Regions from separate parts of the Streptomyces sp. NPDC127119 genome, predicted to be linked through region 1. Evidence: riboswitches for the same ligand, from Rfam matches in the RefSeq annotation. Region 1 holds a riboswitch; each other region holds the start of a gene.
What was found. Region 1 has a riboswitch for cyclic di-AMP ahead of ACFVH5_RS32190 (C40 family peptidase). Riboswitches for the same ligand answer to the same signal wherever they lie in the genome.

Region 1 (7,137 bases):
CTGTCCGAAGGCTGTCAGCGTTCGCTGCGCGTCTCGATCACCGTCGCCCTGCTGGGACTTGAGCACTCGACGGCCACCACTGTGCTGACCCGCCCCGCCGAGACGCCGGACGCCTTCGCCTCGCTGCGCCGGGCCTACGAGGCGACCTGGCACCACTACGACGGCCCGCTGACCGCGCCCGCGCTGTGCGACCGGTGGAGCGGACGCGTCGTCAGCAACCACACGCCCGACATCCTGCGCGACCTCGCCGACCTCGCCGATCTCCGGGACGACGAAGGGCCCGGCCTGCCCGCGCTGCGTCCGCCGGCCCTCGCCGCGGAGATCGACGCCGTGCGCGAACTCCTCACCCGGGACGTCACACCGGCTTCGCCGCCCCACGCGCGGGCGGCGACACTGGCCCTGCTCGATCATCAACTGGCGTCCAGCCCTTATGTGTTGGGGGAGGCGATCACGGCCGCGGACGTGGATCTCTGGGTGGCACTCACCCATCTCGACACGGCCGGCGGCGCCCTGTCCGCGTACCTCCACCTGGACGGGTACGTCCGGCGGCTCGGCCGGCACCCGGCCTTCCTCGGCGGCGGACGCACGGGTCGCTAGACGGCCGCCCGGCCGCCGTTGCGAACAGGGTGTTTCCGTTCTGCGAACAGCGGGCCCGGGCCCACGACACACCTCCCCCGCCGGTGTGAGCATGTGCGCATGATCAAGGGAGAAGTCGGGGAGGAACCCGGCAAAGAGGCCGGGGTGGGGACCCGGGCCGTCCGGCGGGGGCCGGCGGTCCGCTGGGTGTCCGAGGAGTGGGACGCCCCGGCCCCGGCCCGGCTGCGGGAGCAGATGTCCGCCGAACTGGCCCCGCGCTACGCACCGGTCGAGCACCGGCGCGTACGTGCGCCGCGGCCCGCGGCCGAGGAGATCGTCGTCACCTGGGTCGCCTACGCCGACGGTGTGCCGGTGGCCACCGCCTCGCTGCGCAGGCTGCCCGACCGGCACGAGGTGAAGCGGGTGTTCGTGCACGCCGACCACCGCGGCCGGGGGCTGGCGCGAGCGGCCCTCGCGGCGGTGGAGTCGACCGCGCTGGCCCTCGGCGTCGACCGGCTGTGGCTGCAGACGGGCGCGCTCCAGCCGGAGGCGCGGGCGCTCTACGCGCGGGAGGGCTGGCAGGAGGTGCGGCCGTACGCCCCGTACGACCGCAATCCGTTCAGTGTCTGCTTCACCAAGGCGCTCACGGAGCCGGCGAGGACGCCACCGTCACGCTGAGCCCTGGTTCAGGCGGGGCGGATCACGCTGTGGATCGCCGCCTCGCCGGCCCAGTAGATCGACTCCTCGCGGATGGCGACGCCCGGGCTCGGTGCGTGGATCATCATGCCGTTGCCCGTGGCGATGCCGACGTGACCGACCTGGACGCTGAAGAGCACGAGGTCACCGGGCCGGATGTCCGACACGGGGACCATCGTGCCGGCGGTCGCCTGGTCCTGGGCGGAACGCGGGAGCGCGACTCCGGCGACCTTCCAGGCGGCCTGCGTGAGACTGGAGCAGTCGTACGAGCCCGGTCCCATCGAGCCCCATACGCACGGCTTGCCGATCTGGGCGCGTGCGAAGTCGACGGCCCTGGCGCCCTGTCCGCCGTACCCGGGGTCGGGCGCGGCATAAACGGGCGTGCCGTAGGGGGGCGTTGTGTAGGCGGGCGCAGGAGCCGGGGCGGGAGCGGGGGCAGGGGCGGGAGCGGGCATGCCGTATCCGGGGTTCGCCGCGGCCTGCATGTCGAGGGCGACTCCCGTGGCGATGGGGGTGCTCGCGTCGACGTACATGCTCGTGTCGCTCTGCCGGCCACCGGCGTAGGGGGCACCGGCGTACTGGTCGACCCCGGGGTACACGCCGTTGCCGATGCTCCGGTCGGCGGCGGGACCCGCTCCCGTACCGGGTATGCCGGGGTACATGGCCGTACCGGCGTACATGTCCGTGCCCGCGCGCATGTCCGTGCCGAGGGACGGCTGCTGCCACGCGTCCACGGCGGGCGCTGCCGCGCGGTAGTTCTGTGCCTGGGCGGCAGGTCCCCAGGCGCCCTCGATCGCCTGGAACGGCTGCAGTTCCGCGACGGGCGCGGGACCGCGCCGGGCCGCGTGTCCGGCCAGCAGGTCGCGGGCCTGTCCGAGCTTGCGCTGGTTCCGCTGCTTCGAAGTCCGCAGTGTCGCCTGCGACGGTCCGCCGGACGTCCCGGGCATGGCCCGGTCGGCCGCCTGACGCTGGGCCGGAAGGGCCGGCAGCGCGGCGGCGGGTCCCGCGGTCAGTTCGGCGACGGGCCGCGCGGTCAGTTCCGCGACGGGCCCGGCTCCGCCTCCGGCGCCGGGGCCGGCGCTCGGGCCGGCGGTCAGCTCCAGGACGGGCTTGTCGGAACCCTCACGTCCGCCGCGCCCCTCACGGCCACCGCCGCCCGGACGGCCGCCCGTGTCGGCGGGCCGCGATCCGGCAGAACCGCGGTCCGGCATCCTGTCGGGCGGCAGTACCGCCGGGAAGACCGGGCCCAGCTGCGAGCGGCCCACGTCGAACCACTTCTTCGCGACGTCCGGCAGCGGGGCGGCGGCATCGCCCGCTCCGCCCCGGCCGCCCCTGTCCCCTGACGCCGGTCGGGCGTCGCGGGTCGTGGTGCTCATCGCACGGGTCACGTTGATGTTGCCCGTGGCGTTCTCGACACGGTCGTAGAGATTGGTGATCCGCTGCTGTACTTCCTCGCGGCTGGGTTCATCACCCCGCTGCGCGGGAATGCCTGCGGAGGCGAACTGGTCCACGGAAGAGGGGGCCGCCTTCACGAGGGCGGAGCGGGACATGCCGGGGAGGCCGGTGCCTCCGGGGCGCTGCGTTCGTTCCGGCGCGATGGGAGACGACTCCTTCCGTGCACCGCCTGCCGGGCCGACTGTCGGGTTCGGGCGGACTGTTCCGAAAGGCATGCCCTACGGCCTCTGCCCGGGGGACAGTTGGGCCGATTCACCCTGAAGTCGACTGGACCTCCGGCTCCGGCCGCCACGAAGGCCGGTCGGATTCGGCGGAGACCGCGCGACCCGGCGAGGTTCACCGGAGGGAGTCGTACGGCCCAGCCGTCAACTTAGCCAACTTGTGTGTCTCGCGTGAAGATTGAAGTGCGAAGTGTCCGATATGTAATTGTGACCTTCGTCGTACCCGACGGTGACCTTGGACCGTTGACCACCTCACCGCGACCGGTCCGTCACTCGCGGTTCACCCGGGACCAGTCGGGCGTGGAGAGGCCAAGAAGTTCCTCGATCCGGGTGTTGTCCGGCAACGGGCCGTGATCGCCGGTCACTTGCAGTGCCGAACCGGCCGTGATGTGTCCGAGCCGCAGCGCGCGCTCCATGCCGGCGCCCCGCAGCAGACCGCTCAGGAACCCGGCGGCGAAGGCGTCCCCCGCGCCGACGGGCTCCACCACGTCCGTGCGCAGAGCGGGCACGGTCCAGGAGCCTTCGTCGCTGAAGACCGTGGCCGATCGGCCGCCGTCCTTGACGACGAGGAGGCGCGGATGCGGCAACAGCCGCCGTACGCCGTCCGGTTCGAGGTCGGCGTCCCAGAGGTCCTGTGCCTCGTCGAGGCCGACGAAGGTGAGGTCGGCGCGGTCGGCCAGCTCGCGCAGTACGGCGGCGGCCGTGCCGGGCGGCCACAGCGCCCGGCGGTGGTTGACGTCGAAGCTGATGGAGTACGAGCGTTCGTCCGGCGGGGTGGCCAGGGCCTCCTCGACCAGGCTCCGGCAGGACGGGGACAGGGCCGGGGTGATCCCGGTGAGGTGGACGAGGGAGGCGGACCGCAGCCGGTCGTCCTTCAGCACCTCGGGGCCCAGGGCCGAGGCCGCCGAGCCCCCGCGGTAGTAGTGGACGCGGGTACGGGTGGCGGCCGGCTCCTTCACGAGCAGGCCCGTGGGCCGCTCCGGGTCGTGCCGGACTCCCCCGACGTCGACGCCGGCCGCGCCGACCGCGGCGCGCACCCGCCGTCCCAACGCGTCGTCGCCCAACGCCGAGAGCCACGCGACGGGGATGCCCAGGTCGGCCAGATACATCGCCACGTTCGACTCGGCCCCGGCCACCGACACCCGCAGGTCCTCGGCGCTCTCCAGGGACTCGGCCGGGGCGGGGGCGAACGCGGCCATGGTCTCCCCGACGCAGACCACCGGCCCTTCACGGGGCCGCCAGTCGGCGCGGGACACGGACGTACTGCTCATACCGCTTCCTTCCGGGGCGAGTTGAGGCCACGGAGGCCTGGGGCGTGGCTCCGGTACGCGTCCGCCGGTCTCCCGGGTACGCCGACCCGGGCCGTGAACACGGCGCCGTCGTACGGGCCGGGCGCGGCGAGGCCCACGCGGGCGCTGGTGACGTACAGAAGGTCCTCCCGCAGGCACACTCCGGCGGGCTGCCGTGCGGGCAGCCGCAGGGTGCGGTCGAGGCGGCCGTCCCGCAGATACCGGCGTACGGTGCCGGTGCCCCACACCGCGATCCACACCGCGCCCTCGGTGTCCACCACCATGCCGTCGGGGCTGCCGTCGTCGACGGTGACGTACGCCTCCGAGGCGCCGAGGGCGCCGGTGGCGGGGTCGACGGGGTAACGCCGGACGACTCCACGGGCGCTGTCGGCCAGGTACATGGTGCGGCCGTCGGCCGTGAAGGCGGGCCCGTTCGGCACGGTGATGCCGTCGAGGACGCGGACCACCGTGCCGTCGTGGTCGACGCGGTAGAGGGAGCCGGCTCCGTCGTCGGCCTCGTAGGACATGCTGCCCGCCCAGAAGCGGCCGGCGGGGTCGGCGGTCCCGTCGTTCATGCGCATGGGCCGTGCGGCGTCCGCCTCGGGCCGTGCCAGCCAGTGCGGCGGGGCGTCCGGGGCGAGCAGACAGATGCCGGTTCCCGCGGCGGCGATCCAGATGCCGGGGGCGTCGGCCACGGGGGCCACCGCGCCCAGGGGGAAGGGCAGGTGGGCGAGTTGCCGGAAGGGCTCGGCGGGACGGTCCGGGGTGGCGGTGAGCAGGCGGCCCGCGAGGATGTCCACGAGCACGATGCCGTGGTCGTCCGTCCAGCGGACGCCTTCGCCGAGTTCGAGACGGTCGGGGCCGAGGACGGCTGCCTCTGCCCCTGCCCTCGTCTCTGCCGCTGCTTCGGCTTCGGCTTCGGCTTCGGCTTCGGCTTCGGCTTCGGCTTCGGCTTCGGGGCAGGTCACGACATGCCCTCGTTCGCCACCGCGAGGAACGCCCGCGCGCGGTCCCGCAGCGCGGTCAGGCTGCCGCCGTCGGCCGCGTCCCCGATCAGCGGTGAGCCCACGCCGACGGCGGTCGCCCCGGCCGCCAGATAGGCGCGGGCGGCGGCCCCGTCGACCCCGCCCACCGGCACGAACAGCTCGTGCGGGAACGGGCCGCGCAGCGCCTTGAGGTAGGCGGGGCCACCGGCCTGGGCGGCGGGGAAGATCTTCAGGGCGGCGACGCCGAGGGTCCGCGCGGCCAGGATCTCGGTCGGGGTCATCACCCCGGCCAGGACCGGCAGCCCCAGTTCGCGTGCCGCGGTGACGCCGTCCCCGAGCGCGGGGGTGACGGCGAAGTCCGCACCGGCCTGCCGGGCGGCGCGGGCGTCGTCGGCGGTCAGGACCGTACCGGCGCCGAGGGGGCGGTCGGGGCCGAGTTCCTTGCGGGCCCGCTCGATGACCGACAGGGCGTCCTTGCCGCTGAGGGACACCTCGATCAGCTCGATCCCCTCTTCGGCCAGGGCCAGCACGGTGCGTACCGCCGCCTCCGGGTCGTCGCCGCGCACGATCGCGACCAAGCGGTGGGCGGTGAGGGCCGCTCGAAGATCCAGCAGGTCCATGCAGACTCCTTGTGGTACGGGTCGGTTCAGGTGCAGCGGCAGTGCGTGGTGAGCGTCAGCCGCCACCGCACCTCGCCGGACACGGGTACCCGGGCCGCGTCGCCGGGACCCACGTCGGCGAGGTCGAAAACACGGCCGAGCATGGGCTCGACGCCCGTGCTGCGGTAGGGGCGCCCGGCGGGGAAGCCGCCCAGGTTGCGCCAGAGGGCGACGGACGTGGGCTGCCCGTCGGCCTCCAGGGCCAGGGACAGCCGGTCCCGGCCGTCGTGGACACAGCAGCCGGGGGCGTCCACGACGGCGCCGACCGCGGTGCCGTCGTCCGGGCCGAACCGGTCCAGACGCAGTCCGCAGGGGGCGGGCCAGTCCCCCTCCACCCACGGGGCGCCCTTGGGCCACGGCCGCGCCAGCAGCGGGGCCGCCTCGGGGAAGAGCCGGGTCCGCGCCCCGTCGCCGATGCGCACGCTCGCCCGGTCGGACAGATCGAGCAGGGCATGAGCGGCCCACACGAAGCGAAAGCCCGCGTCGGCCGTCAGCACGTAGTCGGCTTCCGCTCCGTCGGGGGTGCCGCGGATCGTGCGACTGAGCGTGAACCGGTCGCAGCGGACGACGTACCGGTCGTCGTCCCCCCGCTCCGGACCCGGGACATGGTCCGGATCCGGTGTTGGGACCGGTGTCCAGGGCCGTGTCCACGCGTCCCCGTGGTCCGGTCCGCCCCGGACCGTGGGGACGCACTCCTCCAGGCCGCCCGCGTCCACGAAAGCGTCGCCGGGCGCGGCCCCCGCCCGCTCGGGGGCCTCGCGGTGCCACAGCCACTCCCGGCCGGCGGTCGTGCGCAGGGAGGTCCAACGGCCTCCGTGGGCGGGGTCGGTGACCACCTCAAGGGGCATGCTCACCACTCCGCGAAGGAGCCGTCGGCGTGCCGCCACACCGGGTTGCGCCAGGCGTGTCCCGACCGGTCGGCCGACCGTACGGCGGCCTCGTCGATCGTGATGCCCAGACCGGGGGCGTCGCCGCGCGAGGCGTGCCCGTCGACGAAGCGGAACGGCTCGGGGTCCACCAGGTACGACAGCAGGTCGGCGTCCTTGTTGTAGTGGATGCCCCGACTCTGCTCCTGGATCAAGAAGTTGGGGGTGGCGAAGGCGATCTGGAGGCTGGCCGCCAGGGCGATCGGGCCGAGGGGGCAGTGCGGGGCGAGCTGCGCGCCGTGGGTCTCGGCGAGCGAGGCGATGCGGTGCACCTCCGAGATGCCCCCGGCGTGGGACAGGTCAGGCTGGGCGACCGCGATGCCCGCGGT
Region 2 (7,137 bases), on a different contig from region 1:
GCTCGACGACGAGTCGATGGAGAACCAGCGGGACGTCGTCAAGAACGAGCGCAGGCAGCGCTACGACAACGTCCCCTACGGCACCGCCTTCGAGAAGCTGACCGCCCTCGCGTACCCGGAGGGCCACCCCTACCACCACACGCCGATCGGCTCGATGGCCGACCTGGACGCGGCCACCCTTGAGGACGCGCGGGCGTTCTTCCGCACCTACTACGCGCCCAACAACGCCGTGCTGTCGATCGTCGGGGACATCGACCCGGAGCAGACGCTCGCCTGGGTCGAGAAGTACTTCGGTTCCATCGCCGGGCACGACGGCAAGCCCGCCCCGCGCGACGGCTCGCTCCCGGAGACCATGGGCGGGCAGCTGCGCGAGGTCGTCGAGGAGGAGGTCCCGGCGCGCGCGCTGATGGCCGCCTACCGGCTCCCGGAGGACGGCACGCGCGCGTCGGACGCCGCCGACCTGGCCCTGACCGTGCTCGGCGGCGGCGAGTCGTCCCGGCTCTACAACCGGCTCGTACGCCGCGACCGCACCGCCGTCGCGGCCGGGTTCGGCCTGCTGCGCCTCGCCGGAGCGCCCTCCCTGGGGTGGCTCGACGTGAAGACGTCCGGCGACGTCGAGGTCCCGGTCATCGAGACCGCCGTCGACGAGGAGCTCGCCCGGTTCGCCGAGGAGGGCCCCACCGCCGAGGAGATGGAGCGCGCTCAGGCCCAGTTGGAGCGCGAGTGGCTGGACCGTCTCGGCACGGTCGCGGGCCGCGCCGACGAACTGTGCCGGTACGCGGTCCTGTTCGGCGACCCCCAGCTCGCCCTGACCGCCGTGCAGCGCGTTCTCGACATCACCGCGGAGGAGGTCCAGGAGGTCGCCAAGGCCCGCCTGCGCCCCGACAACCGCGCGGTGCTGGTCTACGAGCCGGTCGCCCCCGAGGAGACCGACGCGGCCGAAGAGACCGGCGCCGCCGACAACACCGACGAGGAGGCGGCCAAGTGACCGAGCTCGCCACGATGGAGTTCCACCCGCAGCCCCAGGCCGGCGAGGCCAGGCCCTGGGCCTTCCCGGCGCCCGAGCGCGGCACCCTGGGCAACGGCCTGACGCTGCTGCGCTGCCACCGCCCCGGCCAGCAGGTCGTCGCCGTGGAGGTCCTTCTGGACGCTCCGCTCGAAGCCGAGCCCAAGGGCCTCGACGGCATCGCCACGATCATGGCGCGAGCCTTCTCGGAGGGCACCGACAAGCACTCCGCCGAGGAGTTCGCCGCCGAGCTGGAGCGCTGCGGCGCCACCCTGGACGCCCACGCCGACCACCCCGGCGTACGGCTCAGCCTCGAAGTGCCCGTCTCCCGGCTGCCCAAGGCGCTCGGCCTGCTCGCCGACGCCCTCAGGGCACCCGCGTTCGAGGACGGCGAGATCGAGCGGCTGGTGCGCAACCGGCTCGACGAGATCCCGCACGAGAGTGCCAACCCGGCCCGGCGGGCCGCCAAGGAGCTGTCCCGGCAGCTCTTCCCGGCGGACTCCCGGATGTCGCGCCCGCGCCAGGGCACCGAGGAGACGGTCACCGCGATCGACTCGGCGGCCGTACGCGCCTTCTACGAGAAGCACGTACGCCCCGCCACGGCCACCGCGGTCGTCGTCGGCGACCTCACGGACGTCGACCTCGACGCGCTGCTCGGGGACACCCTCGGCACCTGGACCGGCTCGCAGGCCCAGGCGCGTCCCGTGCCCTCGGTGACCGCCGACGACACCGGCCGCGTGATCATCGTGGACCGGCCCGGAGCCGTCCAGACGCAGCTGCTCATCGGCCGCGTCGGCGCGGACCGCCACGACCGTGTGTGGCCCGCCCAGGTGCTCGGCACGTACTGCCTCGGTGGCACCCTCACCTCCCGCCTGGACCGCGTCCTGCGCGAGGAGAAGGGATACACCTACGGTGTGCGGGCGTTCGGCCAGGTGCTGCGCTCCGCTCCGGACGGGACGGGCATCTCGATGCTCGCCATCAGCGGCTCCGTGGACACCCCGAACACCGGTCCGGCGCTCGACGACCTGTGGAAGGTGCTGCGCACCCTCGCCGCCGAGGGTCTGACGGACGCCGAGCGCGACGTCGCCGTGCAGAACCTGGTGGGTGTGGCGCCCCTGAAGTACGAGACCGCGGGCGCCGTCGCGGGCACGCTCGCCGACCAGGTCGAGCAGCACCTGCCGGACGACTTCCAGGCGACGCTGTACAAGCAGCTCGCCGCGACCGGCACCGTGGAGGCCACCGCTGCCGCCGTCAACGCGTTCCCGGTGGACCGTCTGGTGACCGTCCTCGTCGGGGACGCCGCGCAGATCGAGGAGCCCGTCAGGGCCCTCGGCGTCGGCGAAGTCAGCGTCGTGACGGCCGAGTAGGGATCTGAGGCCGGGCAGGGCCCGCGATCGGGCGGGACACTGTTCACGGCCGGGGCCCGGGTGACTGGACGAGTCACCCGGGCCCTTTTCTGTCCTTCTTCGTCCATGGTTTGTCCGTATTGCAGGGAAGTTGCCTGTCTGCCCTGTGGCATGCGCTACAAAAATGGTGATCCGTTTGTCTATTGAAAGAGGCGCCGCTTAGCGTCGGTCCGGCTGTTCGTCAGGCACTGCGCCGCGTCCGCGGCACCGGACAGTCATCGCCGAGTCCCCGTACGGCGCGAGCCAGGGGAGCCGGGGACCCAGGTCCCTGGGGTGAATCGGACGCCCTTCCCGAAGGGGGTCCGTAGGAGACCTTCCTGCTCCGAACCCGTCAGCTAACCCGGTAGGCGAGAAGGAAGGAAAGGACCAGCCACTTCATGGCGTTCACCCGCGCCACGGGGAAGCACCGTCTTCCCAGCCGCATGACGCGCACCACCCGCAGGACCGTCGGCGTCGCCGCCCTGGCCACCACCGGTGTCGTGGGCACGCTGGCCGCCCCGGCGTTCGCCGCCGAGAGCGAGATCGAGCAGACGGGCCCCCTCAAGGCCGTCACCATGGGCGACTCGGTCGCCCACGAGATCGACGCGCAGGCCGTCGCCCAGCGCCAGGCCGCCGACCAGGCCGCCGCCCGCGAGAAGGCCGAGGCCGCCGCGAAGAAGCGTGCGGAGGAGGCCAGGGAGAAGGCCGAGAAGGAGCGCGAGGCCAAGGCCCGTGCGGCCCGCGAGGCCGAGCGCAAGCGCCTCAACGCCTACACCGCGCCGATCACCGGCTCGTACGTCTCCACGTCCTACCAGGCCGGCGGCGGCATCTGGTCCTCCGGCAGCCACACCGGCATCGACTTCCACGCCGCCAGCGGCACAGCCGTGCACGCGGTGGGCTCCGGCACCGTCGTGGAGGCCGGCTGGGGCGGCTCGTACGGCAACCAGATCGTCATCAAGATGGTCGACGGCACGTACACCCAGTACGGGCACCTCTCGTCCATCGGTGTCTCGGTCGGCCAGACGGTCACTCCGGGGCAGCAGATAGCCCTCTCCGGGGCGACGGGCAACGTCACGGGGGCGCACCTGCACTTCGAGGCGCGGACCACCGCCGAGTACGGCTCCGACATGGACCCGATCGCGTACCTCCGCGGGCACGGCGTGAACGTCTGACCGCACGGCACCCGCCGCCGCGGCTCCGCGCGGCACCGCACCTCCGTCGCAGGCCCCGGCTCACCGAGCCGGGGCCTGCGTGCGTTCGGACGGCTTCCGGTCGCTTTCGTACCGGACGACCGCCTGTTCAGAAGCCCGGTGTGTCCAAAAAATATCCATGGATTCCCGGCTGCCTTCGGAATTTCCCGTTCTCTGCAATAGAGTCACCGAACAAGCGTCAATCGACCGCGTTTCGCGGGGATTAAGGCGGAGGTCCGGTCATGCGTATTCCCGCGCGCTCGGTATGCACGGCGATCCGGGACGACATCGTCGCGGGTGTCTACGAGCGCGGCAGCCGGCTCACCGAAGAACTGCTCGCGCGCCGCTACGGCGTCTCGCGGGTCCCCGTGCGCGAGGCGCTGCGCACCCTGGAGGCGGAGGGCTTCGTGGTCACCCGCCGGCACGCGGGCGCGTGCGTCGCGGAACCCACGGAGCAGGAGGCCGCCGACCTCCTGGAGATGCGCGTGCTGCTGGAGCCGCTGGGCGCCGCCCGTGCCGCCCAGCGGCGCACCGAGGCCCATCTCAAGGTGCTGCGCGGCCTGGTCAGGCTCGGCCAGGAGCGGGCCAGGCGGGGCAACAGCGAGGATCTGCGCTCGCTCGGCGGCTGGTTCCACGAGACGCTCGCGCAGTCCTCGGGCAGCCCGGCGCTGACCTCGACGCTCGGCCAGCTGCGGCACAAGATCGCCTGGATGTACTCGGTCGAGGCGCCCGCGCACCCCGCCGAGTCCTGGACCGAGCACGGGGCCATCGTGGACGCCGTGGCCCGCGGTGACAGCGACCGGGCCAGGGCGATCACGGCGCTGCACACGGAGCGGGCGATGTCCGCGCACCGGCTGCGTTTTCCCGGCGGGGACCGCGCCGAGCGTGTGAGGACTTCGCAACATCCCGTAAACACAGCGGGCCTGCGGCATTAACAGAAGCACCGTATACAAAGAGAGATATTCGGCGGGGCCCTATTTCCGGTGCCCTTTTCTTCCGCGTGCCCTGAATTGCGGAGCACGTCATTTCCGTGTGCGCGGAAGCGGGTGGAGGCGGGCGGAAATCAATACGCCGCAGGCAGGAAAAGAACGGCCCCCGGCCCTGCACGCTCCCGGACGCGCGAACGGCGGAGCCGCGTCGCCCGGGGTGTGGGTGACGCGGCTCCGCCGTACGGGATCCGGGGCGACCGATGGGGTCCGACGGAATCCGGGGAGACCCCAAGAGGTCCCAAGAGGTCCGAGAGGCCCTGAGGGTCAGACGGTCTCGGGGAGTTCGTCGAGGCCCTCGGCGACCAGCTTCGCGAGGCGGTCGAGCGCGGCGTCCGCACCCTCGGCGTCGGAGGCCAGGACGATCTCCTCGCCGCCCTGGGCGCCCAGGCCGAGGACCGCGAGCATGGACGCGGCGTTGACGGGGTTGCCGTCGGCCTTGGCGATCGTCACGGGGACGCCGGTGGCCGTGGCCGCCCGGACGAAGATGGAGGCGGGACGGGCGTGCAGGCCCTCGGCCCAGCCGACGTTGACGCGGCGCTCAGCCATGTGATGCTGCCCTTCAGGTGTCAAGGTTGTCTAGACCAGTGTTCCATACGGTGAACAGTGGGGCGTGCCGTGCGCGGGTGCGGGCCCGGACCGGCCCGGGCCCCAAGACTGCCCCGGGTCCCCGCCGGGCGCGAACCCGCCGTTGTCGGACCCGAGTCGTACTCTGGGCCCCATGCAGACCCCGACGGACCGGCACGAGTACCCCGCTCACTGGGAGGCCGACGTCGTGCTGCGCGACGGCGGCACCGCGCGCGTCCGGCCCATCGCGGCCGACGACGCGGACCGCCTCGTCAGCTTCTACGAGCAGGTGTCCGCCGAGTCGAAGTACTACCGCTTCTTCGCGCCGTACCCGCGTCTGTCCGCCAAGGACGTCCACCGTTTCACCCACCACGACTTCGTGGACCGGGTGGGACTCGCGGCGACCGTCGGCGGCGAATTCATCGCCACCGTACGGTACGACCGCATCGCCGCGGACGGCCGGCCCGCCTCCGCCCCCGCGGACGAGGCGGAGGTCGCCTTCCTCGTCCAGGACGCCCACCAGGGCCGCGGCGTGGCCTCCGCCCTGCTCGAACATGTCGCGGCCGTCGCCCGTGAGCGCGGCATCCGCCGCTTCGCCGCCGAGGTGCTGCCCGCCAACAGCAAGATGATCAAGGTCTTCACGGACGCCGGATACCAGCAGAAGCGCAGCTTCGAGGACGGCGTCGTACGCCTGGAGTTCGACCTGGAGCCCACCGACCGTTCGCTCGCCGTGCAGCGCGCGCGGGAGCAGCGGGCGGAGGCGCGTTCCGTGGCCCGGCTCCTGGCACCCGGTTCGGTCGCGGTCGTCGGAGCGGGCCGCACACCCGGGGGAGTGGGCCGCAGCATCCTGGACAACCTGCGCGACGCGGGCTTCACCGGGCGTCTGTACGCGGTGAACGGCGCACTTCAGGAGAAGGAGCTCGCCGGAGTCCCGGCCCACCGCTCCGTGCGCGACATCGGCGAGCCCGTCGACCTCGCGGTGATCGCCGTCCCGGCCGAGCGGGTCCCCGAAGCGGTCGCGGAGTGCGGCGAGCACGGGGTGCAGGGGCTCGTCGTGGTCTCCGCGGGGTACGCCGAGAGCGGCCCCGAGGGCAGGGAGCGCCAGCGCGAGCTCGTACGCCAGGTGCGGACGTACGGAATGCGCCTGATCGGGCCGAACGCCTTCGGAGTCATCAACACCTCCCCGCGCACCCGGCTCAACGCCTCGCTCGCCCCGGAGATGCCACGCACCGGACGCATCGGCCTGTTCGCCCAGTCCGGAGCCATCGGGATCGCGCTGCTGTCCCGGCTGCACCGGCGCGGCGGCGGGGTCACCGGGGTGACGGGCGTGTCGACCTTCGTCTCCTCCGGCAACCGCGCGGACGTGTCCGGCAACGACGTCCTTCAGTACTGGTACGACGACCCGGACACCGATGTCGCGCTCATGTACCTCGAATCGATCGGCAACCCCCGGAAGTTCACCCGCCTCGCCCGGCGCACGGCCGCGGCCAAGCCGCTGGTCGTCGTCCAGGGCGCGCGGCACGGCGGAGCCGCGCCCCAGGGACACGCGGTACGGGCCACCCGGCTGCCGCACGCCACGGTGTCCGCCCTGCTGCGGCAGGCCGGCGTCATCCGGGTGGACACGATCACCGAGCTGGTCGACGCGGGGCTGCTCCTGGCACGCCAGCCCCTGCCCGCGGGCCCCAGGGTGGCGATCCTCGGGAACTCCGAATCGCTCGGGCTGCTGACGTACGACGCGTGTCTCGCCCAGGACCTGCGGCCGCTGCCGCCCCGCGACCTGACGACGGGCGCCTCCGCCGAGGACTTCCGGGACGCGCTGGCGCACGCCCTGGCCGACGACGCCTGCGACGCCGTCGTGGTCACCGCGATCCCGGCGGTGGGCGAGAGATCGGCGGCGGACGCCGCGCTGGCGGAGGCCCTGCGTTCGGCATCGGCGGCGGCTCCCGCCAAACCGGTCCTCGTGGTGCACGTGGAGCTGGGCGGACTCGCGGAGGCCCTGTCCG
Region 3 (7,137 bases), on a different contig from region 1:
ATGTCGACAAGGCGCTTCGCCAGTCGCACGGCGGGCTCGTGCGTGAGCCCGCCGAACATCACATGGCTCATCCGGCCGAGCTGGTCGCGTGCCGCCTCGTTGAGGGCCGGGTGGTTGTAGCCGTGGATCGCGGACCACCAGGACGACATGCCGTCGATCAGCTCGTCACCGTCACCGCTACCGTCACCGGCCAGGCGCAGCCGCACCCCGCTCGCCGACTCCACGACGAGCGGTTCCTGCCGGCCCGGCATCGGCCCGTACGGATGCCACACGTGCCGCCGGTCGAGTTCGAGCAGCTCACGGACCCGATCGGCGGCCACGGCGGTGTCGGGCGGGGGCAGATCAGGCATTGGGCGCGAGATCCGTTCCGGCGCCCCGACGGCGTACCGAGACCAGGTCCGTACGCGCCTCGGAGCCCCGCGCGGCCTCCTGGACCAGCTCCTTGGGAGCCTCCTCCTGAGCGGTCGGGCCGCAGGGGCCGCAACCGCCGCCCCCGTGCGAGCCGCATCCGGCGCCCGCGTCGGCGTCCGTGTCCGTGTGCGAGCCGCATCCGGCGTGCGCGGTGACCCGGTGCTCCGGGAGCGTCACCTCGCCCGTGCCCTCCACCTCGAAACCGGCGTCCGCGATCATGTCCAGGTCCGCCTGGCCCGCCTGGCCCTCACTGGTGAGGTAGTCGCCGAGGAAGATCGAGTTGGCGAGGTGCAGGGCGAGGGGCTGCATCGTGCGGAGATGGACCTCGCGGCCGCCCGCGATCCGCACCTCGACGTCCGGGCAGACGAACCGGACCATCGCGAGGATGCGCAGACACCGCTGCGGGGTGAGGTTCCACTCCTTGGCGAGCGGGGTGCCCTCGAAGGGGATCAGGAAGTTGACCGGGACCGAGTCCGGGTCGAGGGCGCGCAGCGCGTAGACGACGTCGACGAGGTCCTCGTCGCTCTCGCCCATGCCCGCGATCAGACCGGAGCAGGCGGACAGACCCGCCGCGTGCGCCTTCTGGACCGTGGCCACCCGGTCGGCGTACGTGTGGGTGGTGGTGATGTCCCCGTACGTCCCCTCGGACGTGTTCAGGTTGTGGTTGTAGGCGTCCGCCCCCGCGTCGCGCAGCCGCTCGGCCTGGCCGTCCGAGAGGAGCCCGAGGCACGCGCACACCTCGACGCCCTCGTTCTGGTCCTTGATGGCCTTGATGGTGTCCGAGACCCGGTCGACGTCACGGTCGGTGGGACCGCGTCCGCTCGCCACGAGACACACCCGCTTGGCGCCGCCCGCCAGCCCGGCCGCCGCGGCCTCGGAGGCCTGGTCGGGCTTCAGCCAGGTGTACTTCAGGATCTCGGCCTTCGAGCCGAGCCGCTGCGAGCAGTAGGAGCAGTCCTCGGGGCACAGACCCGATTTGAGGTTGACGAGGTAGTTCAGCTTCACCCGTCGGCCGAACCACTGGCGGCGTACCTTGCCGGCCGCGGCCACCACATCGAGGAGTTCGTCGTCGGAGGTGGCCAGCACGGCCAGTGCCTCGTCGCGGGTCGGCAGCTCGCGCCGAAGCCCCTTGTCCAGCAGCGTGTTCAGCAGGTCCATGAGATCCGATCCTGGCCTATCCGACCGCGCCGGGCCAAGGAGGAACCAGACAACAGAGAGCGGTCGACGTGTGGGCATTGCCACACCATGGGTGGCTGGCCGTCCGGCTAGGGTCTGTGCGTTGCCTACAAAAGGCGGCTGTGCGTGGTCTGCACAAGGCAGTGGGGACGGCCGGGCGGAAAGTCGTGTGTCGGGGCCCCATGGGACACCCGCATCCACCCCTACCTCATGGCCGGAGGACACATGGCCCGATCGCCGTTCGAGTGGATCGACGAGCAGGCGCGGGCGCGCTCCCGGGCCGGACTCGTCCGTACCCTGCGTCCGCGTCCCGCCGACTCCGCGCTCCTCGACCTCGCCGGGAACGACTACCTGGGCCTGGCCCGGCACCCCGAGGTCACGGAGGGCGCCGCGCGGGCCGCCCGGACGTGGGGCGGCGGCGCCACCGGCTCCCGGCTCGTCAGCGGTTCCACGGAGCTGCACGCGGAACTCGAACACGAACTCGCCGAGTTCTGCGGCTTCGAGTCCGCTCTCGTCTTCTCCTCCGGCTACGCGGCCAACCTCGCCGCCGTCACCGCGCTGGCACCGCACGGCTCGCTCATCGTCTCCGACGCGGGCAACCACGCCTCGCTGATCGACGGCTGCCGGCTCGCGCGCGGCACCACGCAGGTCGTCGCCCACGCCGATCCGGAGGCCGTCCGCAAGGCGCTGGACACGCGGACCGGGCCCGCGATCGCCGTCTCCGACACGGTCTTCTCGGTGGACGGCGACGCGGCCCCGCTGACGGCACTGGCCGCGGCCTGCCGGGACGCGGGGGAAGCAGGGGAAGCGGGGGAAGCGGGGGAGTCCGGCAGGTCGGGCGCGGCGCTGGTGCTGGACGACGCGCACGGTCTCGGTGTCATCGGCGACGGCGGGCGGGGCGCCGCGTGGGCGGCGGGACTCGCGGGCGCGCCCGACGTCGTCACCACCGTCACCCTGTCGAAGTCGCTCGGCAGCCAGGGCGGCGCCGTCCTCGGACCGGCCCACGTCATCGACCATCTGGTGAACGCGGCCCGCACCTTCATCTTCGACACGGGCCTGGCCCCCGCGGCGGCGGGCGCGGCCCTGGCGGCCCTGCGTCTGCTGCGCGGGGAACCGGAACGGGCCGCACGCGCGCGTGCCGTGGCCACCGCCCTCTACGAACGCCTGACGGCCGGGGGTCTCGAAGCCGTACGGCCCGACGCCGCGGTCGTCTCCGTGCGCGCGTCCTCCCCGGAGCAGGCGCTGCGCTGGGCCGCGGAGTGCCGTGCGGCGGGTCTGGCCGTCGGCTGCTTCCGTCCCCCGTCGGTGCCGGACGGCATCTCACGGCTGCGCCTCACGGCCCGCGCGGATCTCACCGACCGGCAGGTCGACCGGGCCGTCGGCGTGATCATCGAAGCGCGCCGATAAAGCCTTCCCAGGCCGCGGGCGCGAAGAGGAGGGCGGGCCCCGACGCGTTCTTGGAGTCGCGCACCGCGAGCAGTCCGGCCCACGGGCCGGAGTCCGGCCGGGCGGTCTCGACGCAGTTGTTCATTCCCGTGCTGCGGCTGCTGCGCCGCCACCGCACACCGTGCAGATGGGCGCTGGGGTGGGTGCTGGAAGGTACGTACCGAGGCGTGGCGGGCATGGTGCCTCCTTATGCGCCGTCAGCTACACCGGCGATGAGATCCAACGTGTCCTCGGGCGAAAGGGCCTGGCCCTGAAGGGAGGTGAAGGCCTCCTCGTAGGACTGGAGGTCCTCTCTCTGTTCGAGATAAAGGCTACTCGTCAAGTGGTCGAGAACAACCACATCCAGATCAGATCTGTTCGTAAACGAAAAAATAACAAAGGGTCCTGTGACTCCGATGTGAGCCCCAACTCCGAAGGGCAGCACCTGAATGCGCACGTGAGGGAGGTGCGCGGCCTCGCGCAACCGGTCCAACTGCCGTGCCATGACCTCCGGTCCACCGACGGTCCGCCGCAACACCGACTCGTCCAGAACGGCACTCAGTCGGAGCGGTTTGTTCGAACGCAGCACCTCCTGGCGCGCGAGGCGCACCTTCACCAGCATCTCGACCAGAGCGTCGATCTTGCCGTCGGGCACCCCGTCCAGGGCGGCGCGTGTCACCGCGCGGGCGTACTCCGGTGTCTGCAGGAGGCCCGGCACCACGGAGTTCTCCAGCGTGCGCATCGCGTCCGCCTGCGCCTCAAGGCTGATGAAATCGCTGTACGTCGACGGCAGAAGGCCCCGGTAGGCGTGCCACCAGTGGTGCCGGCCGTCGCCGTCCGCGCCCGCCAGCACGACGAGCAACTCGTGCAGCTCCGGGTCGCGGACGTCGTACGCGTCCAGGAGTCGCCGCACGTCGGCGGGCTTGACCCCGCTGCGGCCGGTCTCGATCCGGCTCACCTTCGACTGGTGCCAGCCCACGAGGCGCGCAGCCTCGCCGCTCGTGAGGCCCGCGCGGGCGCGCAGGGCCCGCAGTTCGGCGCCGAGCTTACGTCGGCGCACCGCGGGGCCGTACTGCATGGCCGTCTCCTTCCGACCGTCGCGCAAGCGCTACAGCGCCCGGCGTCACGCCGACGGTAGAGGACAAACCACCTGCCCGCCCAAATACGGTCGACGGTCGCAGAGTTCACCGCTTCGAGCGACAGATATATGCATATCTTGGTGGATCGGCACCACGAACGCCGAGGTAGTGGCACTCTGGCGCAAGCACCAGTCCGGGACCGTCTCGAAGTCATCCGCTTCGGTCGGACCCCGGTCCCGTGGGAAAGGGACGACGTCGCATGGCAGACCACCAGGAAGCATCCGTCACTCTGCCGAGCGATCCCGCCTCGGTCTCCGTCGCCCGTACGTATGTCACCGACGTGCTGGCCGAATGGGGACTGCCGTCCGACTCGGAGACCGCAGACACGGTTCGGCTCATCGTCTCCGAACTTGCCACGAACGCGGTACAGCACACCTTCGGACTGTCACCCACCTTCACGGTGGACGTCGAACTCGACCGTGACGAACAACTGCGCATCGGTGTGACCGACAGCCACCCGCGCTTCCCGAAACGGCTGCCCGCCGCCGTTCAGCAGGACAACGGCCGGGGCATGGTGATCATCCGCTGGCTGACGGCGGAATCCGGTGGCAAGCTCTCGGTCCGAGCCACCAGCGAGGGCGGCAAGACCGTATCGATCATGCTCCCCTGGACGGCCCCGGCACAGCCGGTCCGGGCCGAGTAGGGCCCGCCCCGAAGAGGCGCGGGGAACCGCGCGCCAGGCCACGACGAGCCGGCGGACAACCCACAACACACAACGCACCGGACGTCCGGCGGTGAACGAGTAACCAGTCAGCGCCCGAATTCACGCGTGAGGGCCCGGGTCCCTCACGGGCGTCGAGCGGGTCTCCCACGGGTGTGATGCCCGGAATCCTCACGGGCGGCGGGCCGGGCCCCTCGCGGGCCGTCGGGCCGGGTCCCTCACGGGGTGGCCGTGGCGATCCGAGCGCCACGGCCACCCCGTGGGCGGATCACCTGACCCGGCCGTACCAGACGCTCTTGGTCCAGATCTTCTGGAGCTTCACCACGTCCCCGGTCTTCGGGGAGTGCCAGATCCGTCCCTTCCCGGCGTAGATGCCCACGTGGTAGACGTTCCGGCCCGAGTGGAAGAAGACCAGGTCCCCCTGCTTGCGGTTCGAGGAGGAGACGTGGTTCGTCTTGTTGTACTGGGCCGCAGCCGTGCGGGGCAGCTTCTTGCCCGCCTTCTTGAACGAGTACAGCGTGAGGCCGGAGCAGTCGAAGCGCTTGGGCCCCGTGGCCCCGTACTTGTACGGGGAACCCTTCTTGGAGGCCGCCACCTTGAGTGCCTTCGTCGCGGGGGTGGCCGCTTCCGCGTCGGACGCGAAGCCAGGGGCCACTATGCCGCCGCCTACGGCGGCGATGGTGAGAACCGATGCGGTACCGGCCCTGCTGAACAGCGACGGGACACGATTGAGCGCAGTCATGCGCAACCCTTCGTCAGCCGCCTGTGAAGGATGACCTGTCGGATTCGGGCTGGCGAAGTTGCCCGGCCGCAGCTGCGGCTTCACCCCAAGGGCCACTCGGATCTCTCCGGCGGCCCGTCATGCTCGGGTCCTCCACTCCTGCCGATGCACTTCTGTCGACCGGTCATCCGGGCAGCGGCAGGACTCGGCGTCCGCCCGGACCGCCCCGCCGCTTCTGGCGGGGGCTTGTCGTCGCAGGGATCTTGACGCACTGATGTCCCAAAAGCCGAGCGGAATCGGCGATTTGTGGGCTTACTCACCACTCACCCGTTCGGGTGGACAGCCCTTTCTACGGGTGGGCGTCGAGGGCCTCAAGGACCCCCGCACCAGCACCGGAATGGTTGATTCCGCCTCGGACGTACGTACGTTGCGCAACTCCCGGGGGCTTGTGGGAGCAGCCTCGACTACGCCAACCGGGGGTACGCCTTCTGGTCCGTTTCAACTCCAGTGCGGACGCCTCGTCAAGTGCCTGCGTGAGGCCGGACCGGTGGTGTACGTCAGGTGCCGGAGCCGGGCGGCAGGGCGACCCGGCCCGCCCTGCGCTCACCGTCGAGGACGCGCAGGGCCCGCGCCAGGGTTGCGGCGTGCAACTCGTTCTCGCCCCGCTGGTGCATCAGGGTCAGGGCGTCGCGCAGCGCGGTCGCCCTGCCGACCAGGGCCTGGGCCGCGCGCAGTCCGCGGTACGTGTCGCCGGAGTGCGCCGGGTTGATCCGGCCGAGCAGGTCGACCACCTCCAGATAGCGGTCGATCAGTTCGGCCTCGGCCCGCGTCAGGGCCGGCAGCGGGGGCAACTCGGGCGGAAGCATCGGCGGATCACCCCACGCCGGGTGTGTCGGACGTGCCTGATGCGTCGTCGGACGCGCCGAGGGCCGCCTTGCGGCTGGGGACGATCCGGTCGACCAGCCCGTACTCCAGGGCCTGGCGGGCGTCGAGGATCTTGTCCCGCTCGATGTCCGCGCCGATCCGCTCCCGGCGCTGCCCCGTGTGCCGGGCGAGCATGTCCTCCATCCGGGCGCGGGTGCGCAGCAGTTCGTCCGCCTGGATCGCCAGGTCGGACGCCTGGCCCCGGAGCGGCTCCGACAGGTGCGGCTGATGGAGCAGGATGCGGGCGCCCGGCAGCGCGTACCGCTTGCCCGGTGTGCCCGCGGCCAGCAGTACCGCGGCGGCCGACGCGGCCTGCCCGAGGCAGATGGTCTCCACCTCGCAGCTGACGAATCGCATCGTGTCGTAGACGGCCGCCATCGCGCTGAAGGAGCCGCCGGGGGAGTTGATGTAGAGCGAGATGTCCCGGTCGGGTGCCTGGTACTCCAGGTGCATGAACTGCGCCATCACGTCGTTCGCGGACGTGTCGTCGATCGGCGTCCCGAGAAACACGATCCGCTCTTCGAGGAGCTTGGAGTACGGGTCCATGGTCCGCGTCCCCGAGCTGGTGCGCTCGGTGAACTCGGGCAGGACGTGGCGGGCGGACGGTCGGCTTGCTGGGCGGGTCACGGCACGCGCCTCCTCCGGGAGAGGTTCTGTAAAAAATGTACAGGACGTACATG
Region 4 (7,137 bases), on a different contig from region 1:
GCCCTGGAGGTGCTGCGCGCCGACTCCGCGACCTGGACGCTCCCGCAGCGCGACGGGTGGCGGCTGTCCCAGCTGCACGGACGGTGGGCGGCCGAGTCCCGGCTCGTGCGCTCCGAGCTGACGTACGGCGAGAAGATCATCGGCAGTCGGCGCGGGCACACCGGGCACCAGCACCTGCCCTGGGTGGCCCTGGACGCGGACGGCACGGCCACCGAGGAGCTGGGCGAGGTCTACGGCTGCGCGCTCGCCTGGTCGGGCACCTGGCGGATCGCGGTGGCCCAACTGCCCGACGCGCGCGTGCAGATCACCGGCGGGGCCGGGTACGACGACTCGGGCCTGCTGCGGCTGGAGCCGGGGGAGACCTTCGTCACTCCCGTCTTCGCGGGGCTGTGGAGCGACGGCGGCTTCGGCGGGGCGAGCCGCGCCTGGCACGCGTACCAGCGCGCGTACGTGATCCCGGACGCGGAGCAGGACCGGCCCGTGCTCTACAACTCCTGGGAGGCCACGGAGTTCGACATCTCCGAGGAGCAGCAGCGGGCGCTCGCCCGCCGGGCCGCCGGGGCGGGCGTCGAGCTGTTCGTGGTCGACGACGGCTGGTTCGGGGCGCGCACCAGCGACCGGGCCGGCCTCGGCGACTGGACGGTCAACCGGGACCGCTTCCCGGGCGGACTGAAGCCGCTGAGCGACTACGTGCACGGGCTCGGGATGCAGTTCGGCATCTGGGTCGAGCCCGAGATGGTCAATCCGGACAGCGAGCTGTACCGCGCGCACCCGGACTGGGTGCAGTTCCAGCCGGGACGAAAGCGGACGGAACTGCGCAATCAGCTCGTGCTCAACCTCGCCCGCGAGGACGTCCAGGAGTACCTGTGGGAACAGCTCGACGCGCTGCTCTCCAGTGCCCCGATCGACTACGTGAAGTGGGACTTCAACCGCGCCTTCACCGACGCGGGCTGGCCCGGCGAGGCCTACCCGCAACGGCTGTGGGTGGACCATGTGCACGCCCTGTACAAGCTGTTGGACCGGCTGCGGACCGCCCACCCGGGTGTCGCCTTCGAGTCCTGCTCGGGCGGCGGCGGCCGGATCGACCTCGGGATCATGGCCCGTACGGACCAGGTGTGGACCTCCGACAACACGGACCCGCTCGACCGGCTCGCCATCCAGCACGGCTTCAGCCAGGTGCATCCCGCGCGGGCCATGGCCGCCTGGGTCACCGACAGCCCGAACACACAGCTCAACGGACGTGTCAGCTCGTTGCGCTTCCGCTTCGTGAGCGCGATGGCCGGGGTGCTCGGCGTCGGCGGCGACCTCACCCGCTGGACCGAGGAGGAGCTGGCCGAGGCGCGGACCTGGGTGGAGCTCTACAAGGAGATCAGGCCCGTCGTGCAGGGCGGCGAGCTCCATCGGCTGCGGGCGCCGCAGGGCGGACTGAGCGCCGTCCAGTATGTCCGTGACGGCGAGGTCGTCGTCCTCGCCTGGCTCCAAGCCCAGCACTACGGTGAGCCGGCCCTGCCGGTGCGGCTGCGGGGCCTCGACCCGTCGGCATCGTACGAATGCCTCGAAACGGGTGAAGTCCACCGAGGCGCGGTGCTGTTGCACCACGGGTTGCGGACGGGGCTGCGGGGAGACCTCGATGCGTCAGTTATCCGGCTGCGTCGCATCTGACTGTTGTGTCCGTAATGGAGCCTTCGTTCCAACTCGCGCCGGAGTGAAGGCTCCTGGGGCGGTCCTTGGTGAGCAGCGTCATATCCGTGACGTTCCGCTGTCGCCATGCTCACGTAAGTCCGCTTTGTTTGCAGGGCTTTAACAAGCGGTGGATAGACCGCATTCACACAGGGTGACCGGTATTTCGGTCGAGGATCAAGAAAACGGGGCACACAGGAAACCCCCAAGCTTGTTTGCGCCTCTTCATGTCGCTTACGTTCACCTCCAATCCGGACGGACGCCCAATCCTGCCGCCGCCCGGAATCCGCACTCACCCGTACGTGGCAGGAGCGGGGGACCCACAGGTAAGACGCCTGTTCCGGTCTCCGGAACGGCTTGGGGTTAAGTCGTGCGAAAGCACGGCCGGGCATCTCCAGCTCGCACCCGACAGCTCACCTCGCAGGCGCCGGAGAGGAATTCGTCATGCCCGCGAAGGGTAAGCACCGCCGTCCCAAGTCCCAGCGTTTCTCGCGTTCCATGGCCGTGGCCGGAACCGGGGGCGCGGCTCTCGCCCTCCCGCTGCTCGGCGCCGCCGGAGCGCACGCCGCGACTCCGCAGACCGCCGCCGATTCCGTGGCGAGCGCCGCGAACGTCTCGAACATCGCGAGCAAGTCCGCCGCCGCCGCTCCGACCGCCGAGAAGCAGGCCGAGGCGAAGAAGGCCGAAGCGAAGAAGGTCGCGACCAGGACGTACGCCGTGCGTTCGGGCGACTCCCTGTCGAAGATCGCCGACACGCAGGACGTCAGCGGTGGCTGGAAGAAGCTGTACTCGGACAACCGCACGTCCATCGGCGGCGACCCGTCCCTCATCCACCCGGGCCTGAAGCTCGCCCTCGGCGGCAAGGCGGCGGCGTCCAGCTCCGACTCCACCGCCTCCAAGTCGTCCGACAAGGCCGCCGAGAAGCCCGCGGCCAAGAAGACGACCACGGCGTCCAAGGCGGCGGACACCTCGACGGCCACCGGCTTCACGCTGCCGGTCACGGGGGCGTCCATCGGCACCTCGTACAAGATGTCCGGCAGCATGTGGTCCAGCGGCTACCACACCGGTGTCGACTTCGTGGTGCCCACCGGTACCGCGCTCAAGTCCGTCGGCGTGGGCACGGTCGTCTCCGCCGGATGGGGCGGCGCGTACGGCAACCAGGTCGTCATCCAGCTCGCCGACGGCCACTACGCCCAGTACGCCCACCTGTCCTCCCTCTCCGTCTCGGCCGGTCAGACCGTGACCGGCGGACAGCAGGTCGGCCTCTCGGGTGCCACGGGCAACGTCACCGGCCCGCACCTGCACTTCGAGATCCGCACCACCCCGGACTACGGCTCGGACGTGGACCCGCTGGCGTACCTGCGCGCCAAGGGCGTCTCCGTCTGACGCCCTCCGGCGCTGTCTGACGCGGACTGACGCCCACGGGCGTCGACCGACGTCGGCCGATGTGAATCTCCGAAGGCCGGACCCTGTGATCCCCGGGGTCCGGCCTTCGGCATGTCCCGGGCCGGACGGCTGCTCAACGGCTGACAGGGGCGGGCGGGGGCGTGTCAGGCCCCCGCATGGTTCAGGGCGCGCACGAACTGCTCCGTGAGCTGCTCGGTGTCGAGGCCGTCCGCGCCGCGTCCGGTCAGGATGTGGAAGAAGGGCGGGCCGATCAGGAGCGCGGTCGCCTGTTCGAGTGAGAGCGCGGTGCCGCTCGGCTTCCGGACCGCCTCCACGACCTCGGCGGCGCTCTCCCCGAGGATGTCGTGGGACGCGAGCAGCGCCGCGACCTCCGCGTCGTGCTGGGCCTCGCCCATGAGGGCACGGTAGGCCGCGCCCGCGTCGGAGCGGGCCAGGAAGCCGACGAGGGCGTCGAGATAGGCCTTGAGGTCCTTGCGGGGATCGCCGCTGCGGGGCACGGACAGTTCCTGCCGGGCGTCGATGGCGCTGGCCTCGTAGAGAACCTCCGCCTTGTTCGACCACCAGCGGTACACGGTCTGCCGGCCCACGCCCGCCCGCTCGGCGATGCCCTTCATGGTCAGGGCCGCGTACCCCACCTCCACCAGGAGGTCGTCGACGGCGTGCAGCACGGCGGCCCGTGCGCTCTCACTGCGGGGCCGACCGCGGCCACTTCCATCCACCATGCCGCAAGTCTATACGAGTCACGGTGTCTCGTATGTGTTATCTTTACGGTGCACGGTGACTCGGAAGTGAGTGCCCGGGCCTGCCTCGACCTGTCCCGGGACGGGCCTGTCGGGCGGTGTCCGGCCGTGCTTCGTGTTCCGTGATCCACGACAGGAATCGAGAGCCATGACGTCCACACTGGAAGGCACCCTGCGCCCGGCGCGGCGGTCCGGGACCGTGCTCGCCTGCGTGAGTGTGTGCACCGCCCTGGTGGTCGGATTCGTCGCCGCGATCAACCTGGCGGTGCCGCAACTGGCCGCGAGTTCACTGCGACCGACGTCGTCGAACCTGCTGTGGATCGTCGACGCCTACGTGGTGGTCTTCGCCTGTCTGGTCATCCCCGCCGGTGCGGCCGGCGACAAGTTCGGCCGCAAGGGCGTCCTCATGGCGGGGCTCGGCACGGTCGCGTTCGGCGCCGTCGTGTCGGCCGTGGCGCCGAACGTGCCGATCATGCTGACAGGGCGTGCCGTCACGGGCCTCGGCGCCGCCTGCGTCCTGCCGAACTGTGTCGGCATCCTCCTGCACGCCACCGCCCCCGAGCGGCGCCCCCACGCGCTGGCCGTGTGGGCGGCGGCCTCCGGCGTCGGCGGCGTCGTCGGCAACGTCGGAGGCGGGGCGGTGCTGAGTACGAGCTCCTGGCGCACGCTGTTCCTGTCGGTCGCCCTCATAGCGGTCTGCTGCCTGGCGTGGACGGCCCGGACCGCACCGCGCAGCGCCCGCTCCGAACGCACCCTCGACGTGCCCGGCACGCTGCTGTTCGTGGCGGCCGTCGTGGCACTGCTGGCCGCAATCATCGAGGGGCCGGAACAGGGCTGGGGCAGCACGGTCGTGCTCACCGCCTTCGCCTGCAGCGTGCTGCTGGGTCTGTGCTGGGTACGGGTCGAACTGCGCGTCCCCCACCCCATGCTCGACCCGCGCCTGTTCCGCAGCCCGGCACTCGGCGGCGCCGCCCTCGGTATGACCCTCACGTTCTTCGGGAACTTCGGGCTCTTCTACGTCAACGCCTCACTCCTTCAGTACGGACGCGGCTTCTCCGTGCTGCAGGCAGGGCTCGGGATCATCCCGCTGACCGTCCCGCTCCTGCTGGGCACCCGTTACGTACCCGGGCTGATCCGCCGTATCGGCAACCCCGCGACACTCGCCGCGGCCTTCGCGCTCACCGGCACCGGTCTGCTCGGCCTCTCGTACGCCTCGACCATGGCCTATCCCGTGTACGCGGCCGGTCTGTTCGTCATCGGCCTCGGCATCATGCTGGCCGCGCCCTGTCTGACCGCACAGATCGCCTCGGCCCTGCCCGTGGAGCGGGCGGGCATCGCCGGCGGGCTGCAGTCCGCGACCCGTGAACTGGGCAGCGCTCTGGGGGTGGCCGTCGTCGGCACCGTCCTCACCGCCGGATTCACGCACCACCTGCCCGCCGGCCTGAGCCGGCACACGCCGGTTCCGCGCACGGTGCAGGAAGCGCTCACGCTGAGCCCGGCCGACCACACCGCCGTCACGGAGGCGTTCATCCACGGCGCCGACACCGCGCTGCGCGTCGCGGCCCTCGTCGTGCTCCTCGCCGGAGCCCTCGTCGTCGCCGGCAGCCGCCGCGCCCACCGGGCCGCCCCGGCGCCGCCCGTCCCGCGGTAACGGCGGGACACCACGGACCACCTGACACGGCGTCGGAACCGTGCTCAGGCAAGGCCCACCCGCACTCACACCCGACTTCACCCGTCATCTGCCGTTCTCACCTGCCCTTTTCAGGGCGAAGGAGGTCACGCTCATGCGTGCATTCGTCACCGGAGCCACCGGCTGGATCGGCTCAGCCGTCGTCGACGAGCTCGTCTCCGCAGGCCACCAGGTCATCGGCCTGGCCCGGTCCGACCGGGCGGAGAAGGCCCTCGCGGCCAAGGGCGTCGGCGTCGTCCGCGGCGACCTGGACGACCTCGGCTCGCTGCGGCGAGCCGCCGACCAGGCGGACGCGGTCATCCACATGGCCAACAAGCACGACTGGGGCAACCCCGCCGAGTCCGACCGCTCCGAGCGCGCCGCGGTCCGCGCCCTCGGTGACGCCCTCGCCGGGACCGACCGTCCGTTCGTGGTCGCCGCGCCGCTCTCCGGCCTCGTCGAAGGGCGTCCCGCCACCGAGGACGACGTCTCCCCGGCCGTCGGCCCGGACTCCAACCGGGGCGGCAGCGAGAACCTCGCCCTGGACTACGTGGCCCGGGGCGTACGGACCGTGATCACGCGGTTCGCGCCGAGCGTCCACGGCCACGGCGACTGGGGGTTCGTCAACTTCCTCACCGCCGCCGCCCGCGACAAGGGAGTCTCCGGTTACGTCGGCGACGGCTCCGCCGCCTGGTCGGCGGTGCACCGCGACGACGCGGCCCACCTCATCCGCCTCGGCATGGAGCAGGCGCCCGCGGGGACGCGGCTGCACGCCGTCGCCGAGGAGGCCGTCACCACCAAGGCGATCGCCGAGGCGATCGGCCGCAGCCTCGGCCTGCCGGTCGCCTCCGTCGCCCCGGGGGACGCCGGACCCCATTTCGGCTTCGTCGGCAGCTTCTTCGCCTCCACCATGACCGCGTCCAGCGACGTGAGCAGGCGGCTGCTGTCCTGGGAGCCCACCGGCCCGTCCCTGCTCGCGGACATCGACGCGGGCGCGTACACGGCCTGACGGGGCGAGCGCGACACGGCCCGACGGGGCGGGCCCGGTGAGGCGAGGCGTGGGAGGGCGGACCGTTCTCCCACGCCGCCCCACCCGCCCCGTACACACCAGACACCCCACCCCACCGTACCCGCACACCAGCACCGCCCGAAGGAGTCAGCGTCATGCCCACACCTCCGTACACCCTCGCGGAACCACGTGTCTCCGCCGCCCTGACCCGCATGTTCGAAGCCGCCGCCCGTGACGACGAGACCGTGTCACGTCTGAGGAGCGACCGGCCCCAGGACTGGGGGTCACGGACGGCGCAGGAACTCGCCGACGCGGCGCAGGAGATCTACATGCCGGTCTCCGCCGACGGCGGCAGACTCCTCTACAACCTCGTCCGCGCCACCAGGCCGGCCAACGTCGTCGAGTTCGGCACCTCGTACGGCATCTCCACGCTCCACCTGGCCGCCGCCGTTCGCGACAACGGCACGGGCCGGGTCGTCACCACGGAGATGAGCCGGACCAAGGCGGCGGCGGCCCGCGACACCTTCGCCGCCACCGGTCTCGACGACGTGATCACCGTGCTGGAGGGGGACGCCCTGCAGACGCTCGCCGCACTGACGCAGCCGGTCGGCTTCCTGTTCCTGGACGGGTGG

Region 2: another riboswitch for cyclic di-AMP. It lies ahead of ACFVH5_RS00085 (M23 family metallopeptidase); the one in region 1 lies ahead of ACFVH5_RS32190 (C40 family peptidase).
Region 3: another riboswitch for cyclic di-AMP. It lies ahead of ACFVH5_RS31410 (C40 family peptidase); the one in region 1 lies ahead of ACFVH5_RS32190 (C40 family peptidase).
Region 4: another riboswitch for cyclic di-AMP. It lies ahead of ACFVH5_RS40405 (peptidoglycan DD-metalloendopeptidase family protein); the one in region 1 lies ahead of ACFVH5_RS32190 (C40 family peptidase).

What each region holds. Positions count from the first base shown of each region.
Region 1 is NZ_JBHXTO010000104.1:24,417-31,553, reverse strand. It holds gene ACFVH5_RS32200 (glutathione S-transferase family protein) at 1-597, shown strand, start outside; gene ACFVH5_RS32195 (GNAT family N-acetyltransferase) at 697-1,254, shown strand; gene ACFVH5_RS32190 (C40 family peptidase) at 1,263-2,822, opposite strand; cyclic di-AMP (ydaO/yuaA leader) riboswitch at 2,879-3,050, opposite strand; gene ACFVH5_RS32185 (sugar kinase) at 3,218-4,219, opposite strand; gene ACFVH5_RS32180 (SMP-30/gluconolactonase/LRE family protein) at 4,216-5,205, opposite strand; gene ACFVH5_RS32175 (bifunctional 4-hydroxy-2-oxoglutarate aldolase/2-dehydro-3-deoxy-phosphogluconate aldolase) at 5,202-5,834, opposite strand; gene ACFVH5_RS32170 (hypothetical protein) at 5,870-6,730, opposite strand; gene dgoD (galactonate dehydratase) at 6,733-7,137, opposite strand, start outside.
Region 2 is NZ_JBHXTO010000001.1:16,766-23,902, forward strand. It holds gene ACFVH5_RS00075 (M16 family metallopeptidase) at 1-988, shown strand, start outside; gene ACFVH5_RS00080 (M16 family metallopeptidase) at 985-2,373, shown strand; cyclic di-AMP (ydaO/yuaA leader) riboswitch at 2,622-2,777, shown strand; gene ACFVH5_RS00085 (M23 family metallopeptidase) at 2,790-3,563, shown strand; gene ACFVH5_RS00090 (GntR family transcriptional regulator) at 3,824-4,516, shown strand; gene ACFVH5_RS00095 (HPr family phosphocarrier protein) at 4,835-5,116, opposite strand; gene ACFVH5_RS00100 (GNAT family N-acetyltransferase) at 5,289-7,137, shown strand, end outside.
Region 3 is NZ_JBHXTO010000099.1:1,871-9,007, forward strand. It holds gene ACFVH5_RS31380 (adenosylmethionine--8-amino-7-oxononanoate transaminase) at 1-350, opposite strand, end outside; gene bioB (biotin synthase BioB) at 343-1,569, opposite strand; gene ACFVH5_RS31390 (8-amino-7-oxononanoate synthase) at 1,813-2,994, shown strand; gene ACFVH5_RS31395 (DUF397 domain-containing protein) at 2,975-3,211, opposite strand; gene ACFVH5_RS31400 (helix-turn-helix domain-containing protein) at 3,221-4,090, opposite strand; gene ACFVH5_RS31405 (ATP-binding protein) at 4,351-4,794, shown strand; gene ACFVH5_RS31410 (C40 family peptidase) at 5,081-5,554, opposite strand; cyclic di-AMP (ydaO/yuaA leader) riboswitch at 5,558-5,744, opposite strand; gene ACFVH5_RS31415 (hypothetical protein) at 6,091-6,399, opposite strand; gene ACFVH5_RS31420 (ATP-dependent Clp protease proteolytic subunit) at 6,407-7,084, opposite strand.
Region 4 is NZ_JBHXTO010000188.1:2,355-9,491, forward strand. It holds gene ACFVH5_RS40400 (alpha-galactosidase) at 1-1,662, shown strand, start outside; cyclic di-AMP (ydaO/yuaA leader) riboswitch at 1,947-2,120, shown strand; gene ACFVH5_RS40405 (peptidoglycan DD-metalloendopeptidase family protein) at 2,125-3,066, shown strand; gene ACFVH5_RS40410 (TetR/AcrR family transcriptional regulator) at 3,231-3,809, opposite strand; gene ACFVH5_RS40415 (MFS transporter) at 3,976-5,478, shown strand; gene ACFVH5_RS40420 (SDR family oxidoreductase) at 5,612-6,505, shown strand; gene ACFVH5_RS40425 (O-methyltransferase) at 6,661-7,137, shown strand, end outside.